DNA from 2 places in the Streptomyces sp. NPDC050485 genome. Region 2 is predicted to be linked to the other one. Evidence: predicted binding sites of a transcription regulator. Region 2 holds the regulator's gene; the other holds the start of a gene.
What was found. Region 2 encodes HspR, which represses chaperone genes until heat shock. Its sites were predicted from a motif close to TTGAGNNNNNNNNNCTCAA; they were not measured.

Region 1 (4,414 bases), on a different contig from region 2:
TGGGCGAGTCCGGCCGGTGCGTAGAGCCCGCCGTTGCCCTCCGTGACGGTCCAGTCGGGCCCGTTGTCGATGTCGAGGCAGAGCGCGTCGTAGGTGTCCTGTGCCGTACGTACGTAATCGACCAGATCGGCGTGGATGATCCGGGTACGGGAATCGGACAGAGCCGGGCCCGAAATGGCGCCGAGCGGGCCCGCGCGGTGCCAGTCGATGATGGCCTGTTCCCTCTCCAGCACGGCGACTTGGCCCCAGCGCGCGTCCCGCAGGGCGTGGGCGAGCGAGAAGCCGACGCCGAGTCCGCCGATGAGGAGGGAGGGTTTCGTGGTGGCCGCCGCAAGTGTGTCGTACGCCGCATCGATGAGAAGGCGTTCCGAGCGGCCGTCCGAAGTGTCCATCAGGAAGCACCCGTTGGCGATGATCTCGAAATGCGCTCCGCGCTGCCGCAGCACGACTTCCCCGTGGGGTCCCTGGCGCCGGTCGAGTGTGGCGATGTCGTCCATGGCCGCGAGGATGCCCGTCCGGCGGTGCCGGTGCACCCGGATTCCACGGCACTGGCCCGGATCGCCCCGGCGGACCACACGGGTGGCTCACCCCGGGCCGGGAGACCGGCCGTCGACGCACAGGAAGCGTTAAAGGTTGTCCGGTGTGGCGCACGCCATAGACGGGCCCGGAGCCGTTCGCGGAGAGTAAGCGTTGTAGGACGTAGGACCAGTACGGAACACGGCCGGGGACGCGGGCGTGGCTTGACGATTCGGGGCGCGCACGCGTCGCACCCCGGGGAAGGGGCCCCACCCCGGTGCACCCGCTCGAATCCGCCGAGCCCGCCGCCACGGCCGGCCTCCTTGAGGCGGTACCGCCTCAGCGGCTCAGGATCGAGCCCGCCGACGTGCCCCTCTCCGGTGTACGGACCGGGCTCGCCCGGGTCAGGGACCTGCTGCCCTCGCCGGCGTCGACACCGTTCACCTTCGGCTACGCCCTGCTGCTCCTGGCGACCTCGCTCTACACCGAGTACGGCGATCCGCACACCGTGTACGCCCTGCTCCAGGGGTCGAGCACCGATGTGGCCCATCTGTCGACGGCGCCGGTCCTCGCCCTGTTCGCGAGCGCGCTGTGGATCGCCGGGGGCATCGCGTCGCCGTACGCGCTGGTCTTCGTCTTCGTGCTCGCCGCGCTGGAGCGCCGCATCGGCGGCTGGCGCACGGCGGGCGTCTTCCTGCTCGGCCATGTGGTGGCGACGCTGGCCACCGAGGTCCCGGTCGCGCTGTCGGTGCTGGCCGGATACCTCCCGCAGAGTTCGCTGCACCGGCTGGACTACGGCATCAGCTTCGGCCTGATGGCGACCGTGGGCGCCCTGGCGGGCCTGCTCGCACCGGGCCTGCGCTGGTGTGTGCTGGGCACGGTGGGCGTGCTGCTGGCGCTGGACCTGACGGAGATGGTGGAGCCGCTCGCCGCATGGGGCCACCCGGTGGCCCTGCTCGCGGGCGTGGCGTGCTGGCCGGCGGTGCGCAGGGCCGGCACCCGCCCCGCGATGTCTGGCACCGGCCCCGGCGCATAAGGGTCAGGCCGGTGCCGGCTCGACTCTTATACGGGTCAGGCCGGTGTCGGCTCGATCCTTGTACGGGTCAGGCCGCTGTCGGCTTGAAGTACAGGCTCGCCATCGGTGCGTGGGTCTGCCAGCCCAGGGACGCGTACAGGGAGCGGCCCTCCGGGGTGCCGACCAGGATGCCGGTGGTGGCGCCCGCCTCGTACGCGGCGTTCTGGAGCGTCCGCATCACCAGGCTGCCCAGGCCCCGGCGCTGGTGTTCGGGGGCCGTCTCGATCTGGTCGGCGACGGCCGCCGGGCCGGCCGGGGCGATCTGGCCGCGCGCCGCGAAGTGGCCCTCGGCCGTGCGGACGAGGACCCGCGTGACGCCGCTCCGGGTCCACGTCGTGAGCGTGTACCCGGCCGGCACCGCGGGCCGCTCGGCGGCGAGCGGGACCGTCATCAGATAGCCGGGCGCGTCGAAGTGCCAGCCCTCGCCCAGCCAGGGCCGCACCGTGTCCTCGGTGGCGAACAGCTTCAGCCAGGTCCCGGGCGCGCTGGTGGCGGCGACGAGCGAGCGGACATCGGCCTCGGCGGGGGCGGGAAGCACATGGCGCGACACGTGGTTGACGTGTCCGGCGTCGATCGTCCAGCCCCAGGGCCGGTCGATGGGATCCGAGGCCCCGCGCGACACGATCCAGCCGTCGACCCACGCCCGCACGAGCGTGCCGACCGCGGCTTCGTCCGTCGATGTCACCGTCGCCGGCACGGGCAACCCCCTGTTGCGTAATGGCTGAATGGCGAGATCAAGTCTTACATAACGCAGCTCGGATGTGTGATCGCTCAGAGCGAACAGCCCTTGGGGAACATTCCTCGACTCAGCTGCATTGAGTCGGCATAGCTCAACTTGACTGCCGAAGGGGAGATCATGGCTACCGAGTCCACGGCGTACACACCGATCAGCCTGCCCGTGCTGCCGCTCGACGACGAGGTCGTGCTGCCCGGCATGGTGGTGCCGCTCGACCTGTCCGACGCCGATGTCCGGGCCGCCGTCGAGGCCGCCCAGGCCGGTGCGCGCGAAGGCCAGGGAAAGCCGCAGGTGCTCCTGGTGCCGCGGATCGACGGAACGTACGCGGCGACCGGCGTGCTCGGCACGGTCGAGCAGGTCGGACGGCTTTCCGACGGTGACCCGGGCGCCCTCATCCGGGGCCGCCACCGGGTGCGGATCGGAGCCGGCACCACCGGACCCGGCGCCGCGCTCTGGGTGGAGGGCACCCAGGTCGAGGAGACCCTCGCAGACCCCGTGCCCGGACACGTCACCGAACTCGTCAAGGAGTACAAGGCGCTCGCCACCAACTGGCTGAAGAAGCGCGGTGCTTGGCAGGTCGTCGACCGGGTGCAGCAGATCGAGGGCGTGTCCGCGCTCGCCGACAACTCCGGCTACTCGCCGTTCCTGACGACCGCCCAGAAGGTCGAGCTCCTGGAGACCGCCGACCCGGTGGCCCGCCTCAAGCTCGCCACCGAGCACCTGCGCGACCACCTCGCCGAGCAGGACGTCGCCGAGTCCATCGCCAAGGACGTACAGGAAGGCGTGGACAAGCAGCAGCGCGAGTTCCTGCTGCGCCGCCAGCTCGACGCGGTGCGCAAGGAGCTGCGCGAGCTCAACGGCGAGGGCGGCGAGGAGGACGAGAGCGACGACTACCGCGCCCGCGTCGAGGCCGCCGACCTCCCCGAGAAGGTCCGCGAGGCCGCCCTCAAGGAGGTCGACAAGCTGGAGCGCTCCAGCGACCAGTCGCCGGAGGGCTCCTGGATCAGGACCTGGCTGGACACCGTCCTCGAACTGCCGTGGAACGAGACCACCGAGGACGTGTACGACATCCGGGGCGCCCGGGCGATCCTGGACGCCGAGCACGCGGGTCTGCACGACGTGAAGGAGCGGATCACCGAATACCTGGCGGTGCGCAAGCGGCGCGCCGACCGGGGGCTCGGGGTCGTGGGCGGCCGCCGCGGCGGCGCCGTGCTCGCGCTCGTCGGCCCGCCCGGTGTCGGCAAGACCTCGCTCGGCGAATCCGTGGCCCACGCGATGGGCCGCAAGTTCGTCCGCGTCGCGCTCGGCGGCGTACGGGACGAGGCCGAGATCCGCGGACACCGCCGTACGTACGTCGGCGCCCTGCCCGGCCGGATCGTGCGGGCCGTCAAGGAGGCCGGGTCCATGAACCCGGTCGTGCTGCTCGACGAGATCGACAAGGTGGGCTCCGACTTCCGGGGCGACCCGGCGGCCGCGCTGCTCGAAGTGCTCGACCCGGCGCAGAACCACACCTTCCGCGACCACTACCTGGAGGTCGAGCTCGACCTGAGCGACGTGGTCTTCCTCGCCACCGCCAACGTCCTCGAAGCCATCCCCGAGGCGCTGCTCGACCGGATGGAACTGGTCAGGCTCGACGGCTACACCGAGGACGAGAAGGTCGTCATCGCCCGGGACCACCTGCTGCCGCGCCAGCTGGAGCGGGCCGGTCTGGAACCCGGTGAGGTCGTGCTCGAAGACGCCTCGCTGCGCAAGCTCGCGGGGGAGTACACGAGGGAGGCGGGCGTCCGGAACCTGGAGCGCTCGATCGCCCGGCTGCTCCGCAAGGTCGCCGCCCAGCACGAACTGGGCGACCAGGAACTGCCGTTCACCATCGCCCCCGACGATCTGCGCAAGCTGATCGGCCGCCCGCACCACGTGCCCGAGTCCGCCCAGGACCCGGCCGAGCGGCGCACCGCCGTACCCGGCGTGGCGACCGGCCTCGCCGTCACCGGGGCGGGCGGCGACGTCCTGTTCGTGGAGGCCTCCCTCGCCGACCCGGAGACGGGCGCGGCGGGCCTGACCCTCACCGGTCAGCTCGGCGACGTGAT
Region 2 (4,414 bases):
ATCGCGGCGTACAACAAGAAGCTCGGGATGTTCGAGCTCACCGGTCTGCCGCCGGCCCCGCGCGGGGTCCCGCAGATCGAGGTCGCCTTCGACATCGACGCCAACGGCATCATGCACGTGACCGCGAAGGACCTCGGCACGGGCAAGGAGCAGAAGATGACCGTCACCGGCGGCTCCTCGCTGCCGAAGGACGAGGTCAACCGCATGCGCGAGGAGGCCGAGCAGTACGCGGAGGAGGACCACCGCCGCCGCGAGGCCGCCGAGAGCCGCAACCAGGGCGAGCAGCTCGTCTACCAGACCGAGAAGTTCCTCAAGGACAACGAGGACAAGGTCCCGGGCGAGGTCAAGACCGAGGTCGAGGCCGCCGTCGCCGAGCTGAAGGAGAAGCTCAAGGGCGAGGACTCGGCCGAGATCCGCACCGCCACGGAGAAGGTCGCCGCCGTCTCGCAGAAGCTGGGCCAGGCCATGTACGCCGACGCCCAGGCCGCGCAGGGTGCGGCCGGCGGCGCCGGTGCCGAGGGCGCCTCGCAGCAGCACAAGGCCGAGGACGACGTCGTGGACGCCGAGATCGTCGACGACGAGAAGCCGCGTGACGCGAAGGGCGGCGCCCACTGATGACGGAGGAGACCCCGGGCTTCGAGGAGAAGCCCGACGTCCCCTCCGGCACCGGTGCGGAAGACGCCGAGCCGAAGGCCGCCGACTCCTCCGAGGAGGGGAAGGCGGCCCCGGCCGGGGACGCAGCCAAGGACATCGCCCTGCAGGCTCAGCTGGACCAGGCCCAGACGGCGCTCACCGAGCGCACCACGGACCTCCAGCGCCTGCAGGCCGAGTACCAGAACTACCGCCGCCGGGTGGAGCGGGACCGCGTCACGGTCAAGGAGATCGCCGTCGCGGGTCTGCTGACCGAACTGCTGCCCGTCCTGGACGACATCGGCCGGGCCCGGGAGCACGGCGAACTGCAGGGCGGCTTCAAGTCGGTGGCCGAGTCTCTTGAGACGGTCGCCGCGAAGATGGGCCTGCAGCAGTTCGGCAAGGAGGGCGAGCCCTTCGACCCGACGGTGCACGAGGCCCTGATGCACAGTTACGCGCCGGACGTCACCGAGACGACCTGCGTGGCGATCCTGCAACCGGGGTACCGGATCGGCGAGCGCACGATCCGGCCCGCCCGGGTCGCGGTGGCCGAGCCCCAGCCGGGAGCGGCCGCCAAGGACGAGAAGTCGAACGACGAGGAGAGCGGTGGCCCCGAGAAGGGCTGACGCCGCGGTCATGGCAGAAGTGATCGTCCGGAAGGAGGGATGTCGATGAACACGAAGGACTTCGTCGAGAAGGACTACTACAAGGTTCTCGGCGTCCCCAAGGACGCCACCGACGCCGAGATCAAGAAGGCGTACCGCAAACTCGCCCGCGAGAACCATCCGGACGCCAACAAGGGCGACGCCAAGGCGGAGGAGCGCTTCAAGGAGATCTCCGAGGCCAACGACATCCTCGGCGACCCCAAGAAGCGCAAGGAGTACGACGAGGCGCGCGCCCTGTTCGGCAACGGCGGCTACCGGGCGGGTCCCGGTGCCGGCGGCAGCTTCAACTTCGACCTGGGCGACCTGTTCGGCGGGCAGCAGCCGGGCGGCGCGGGCGCCGGCGGCTTCGGCGGCGGGCTCGGCGACGTGTTCGGCGGCCTGTTCAACCGGGGCGGCGCGGGCACCGGCACGCGCACCCAGCCGCGCCGCGGGCAGGACCTGGAGTCCGAGGTGACGCTCAGCTTCACCGAGGCGGTCGACGGGGCCACCGTCCCGATCCGGCTGTCCAGCCAGTCCCCCTGCAAGGCCTGTTCGGGCACCGGCGACAAGAACGGCACGCCCCGGGTGTGCCCGACCTGTGTCGGCACCGGCCAGGTCTCGCGCGGCTCGGGCGGCGGCTTCTCGCTGACCGACCCGTGCGTCGACTGCAAGGGCCGCGGTCTGATCGCCGAGAACCCGTGCGACATCTGCAAGGGCAGCGGGCGGGCCCGCTCCTCGCGCACCATGCAGGTCCGTATCCCGCCGGGCGTCTCCGACAGCCAGCGGATCCGGCTGCGCGGCAAGGGCGCGCCGGGCGAACGGGGCGGCCCCGCAGGCGACTTGTACGTGGTCGTCCACGTCGACGCCCACCCGGTCTTCGGCCGCAGGGACGACAACCTCACCATCACGGTGCCGATCACCTACGTGGAGGCGGCGCTGGGCGGCGAGGTCAAGGTTCCCACCCTCGGCGGTCCGCCGGTCACCCTGAAACTGCCCGCGGGCACCCCCAACGGCCGTACGATGCGGGCGCGCGGCAAGGGCGCGGTCCGCAAGGACGGCACCCGGGGCGACCTGCTCGTCACCGTAGAGGTGGCCGTGCCGAAGGACATGGACGACAAGGCCCGCGAGGCCCTGGAGACCTACCGCGAGGCCACCGAGGGCGAAGACCCGAGGGCAGAACTGTTCCAGGCCGCGAAGGGAGCATGAGATGGACCGCCAGCGTCGGCAGCCTCAATTTGGTAATCGGGCGTACGAACTGAACGATGAGACGCCGGTGTACGTCATCTCGGTGGCGGCCCAGCTCTCGGGCCTCCACCCGCAGACCTTGCGGCAGTACGACCGCCTCGGCCTGGTCTCGCCCGACCGCACGGCCGGGCGCGGCCGGCGCTACTCGGCCCACGACATCGAACTGCTGCGTACGGTGCAGCAGTTGTCGCAGGACGAGGGCATCAACCTGGCCGGCATCAAGCGCATCATCGAGCTGGAGAACCAGGTCGCGGCGCTGCAGGCCAGGGTCGCCGAGCTGTCGTCGGCGGTCGAGGGCGCGGCCGTCGCCATGAGCCAGCGCGAGGCCCAGGTGCACGCCTCCTACCGCCGGGACCTGGTCCCGTACCAGGACGTGCAGCAGGCCAGCGCGCTGGTCGTCTGGCGCCCGAAGCGGTCGACGGAGTAGTCCGGGTAGGTCCGGGCCGCCCAGGCCCCTGCGAGTCTCCTCAAGGCCCGCCACCCCCTTTCCGGGGGTGGCGGGCCTTGAGCGTGTTTCGGAGCCCGTGCCGGCCTCTCAGGCGTCCTGGTCCAGGATCCCGGACTGGGCGATCAGGAAGCCGAGTTGGGCCCGGCTGCCGCTGCCGAGGGCGGCGGCCAGCTTGGCGATGTGGGCGCGGCAGGTGCGGACGTTCATGCCGAGCCGGCGGGCGATGGCCTCGTCCACGTGGCCCTCCACCAGGAGCTTGGCGATGGAGCGCTGGACGCCGGTGATGCCGGCGGTCTCCAGGTGGTAGGGCACCTCGTCGTCCCAGGGGACGGCGTACTGCCAGAACTGGTCGAAGACGCCGACGAGGTACTGCACCAGGCCCTCGTGGCGCAGTTCCAGGGCGACTTGGCGGTCGCTGCGCGCGGGTATGAAGGCGATCTTGCGGTCCATGATGATGAGCCGGTCGATGATCTCCTCCAGGGTCCGCACCTCCAGACCGTACGGAGCGATCCGTTCCACGTAGCCGATGGTCGCGGAGTGGTGGCGGGCGGTGTGCTGGTAGAGGGTGCGCATCTCCACCCCGCGGGCGACCAGCGGTTCGATGCGGCGAAGCCCCGCCTCGAAGCTCTCCGGTCTGCGGCCGCTGCCCGGCTGGATGACGAGCAGTTCCTCGGTGCACTCGTCGATGACGCGGTCCAGCGTCGCGTTGATGAGCTCCAGGCCTTCGAGGACGGTGACCGCGTGGGTGCCCGAGAGGGCGGGCGTGGCGATCGACATGAACGGCTCGAAGGTGTTGGCAAGTGCGACGGAGAGCTTTCGGCGCTCCTGGATCTCGCGCTCCAGCGGCTGCGTCAGCAGGTTGAGCACCACCGTGGGCGGAACCGGGCGCAGGAGTTGCGCGTCATCCGGGTCGGGGCGGAGCAGGGTGAGGTCGACGAGGCATGGCGCGGATTCGGCCTCTGAGCGGGTAATTCCCCCAGTACGCAGGGCGAGCGCGTACAGAGCCGTTCCTGTCTCGCACAAGTCAACTGGGCCGTGATCGTGTCCTATATGCCCCTGATTCAACCTAGTTGCACCCCCCTCATCCTTTTGAATTACAGGAACATGATGCCTGGCTGCGCTGGTGCAAGCGCTCGGAGTGGGCCATCGTCGTATCCGCGGGGGGAGGTAATGATCAAAAGAGGTGGAGATCGGCCATGAGCAGGATGGTTCGAGCACTAAGCACGACAGCTGTTGTGGCGGCTGCGTTCTGCGCTCTCTCGGCGCCTGGGGACATTACTTGGGAGAGCCACCCCGCGAAGTCGGACACCGCGTCCCGGCAGGACATAACCTGGGAGATAGCGCCCAAGACCGCGACGCTTGCCGGGGACATCACCTGGGAGGCCGCTCCTGCGGGTGCTGTCGCATGAGCTTCCCGCCCGATGACCGTACCTTCCGTCGTGAAATG

Region 1: a site for HspR is predicted at 2,407-2,425, ahead of lon (endopeptidase La). Genes of this name have one in related genera too.

The regions. Positions count from the first base shown of each region.
Region 1 covers NZ_JBITHR010000014.1:40,566-44,979, reverse strand. The annotation lists gene ACIBK6_RS26245 (spermidine synthase) at 1-497, opposite strand, end outside; gene ACIBK6_RS26240 (rhomboid-like protein) at 794-1,552, shown strand; gene ACIBK6_RS26235 (GNAT family N-acetyltransferase) at 1,620-2,288, opposite strand; gene lon (endopeptidase La) at 2,448-4,414, shown strand, end outside.
Region 2 covers NZ_JBITHR010000015.1:218,014-222,427, reverse strand. The annotation lists gene dnaK (molecular chaperone DnaK) at 1-615, shown strand, start outside; gene grpE (nucleotide exchange factor GrpE) at 615-1,256, shown strand; gene dnaJ (molecular chaperone DnaJ) at 1,302-2,480, shown strand; gene ACIBK6_RS28215 (heat shock protein transcriptional repressor HspR) at 2,482-2,946, shown strand; gene ACIBK6_RS28210 (helix-turn-helix transcriptional regulator) at 3,055-3,990, opposite strand; gene ACIBK6_RS28205 ((2Fe-2S)-binding protein) at 4,373-4,414, shown strand, end outside.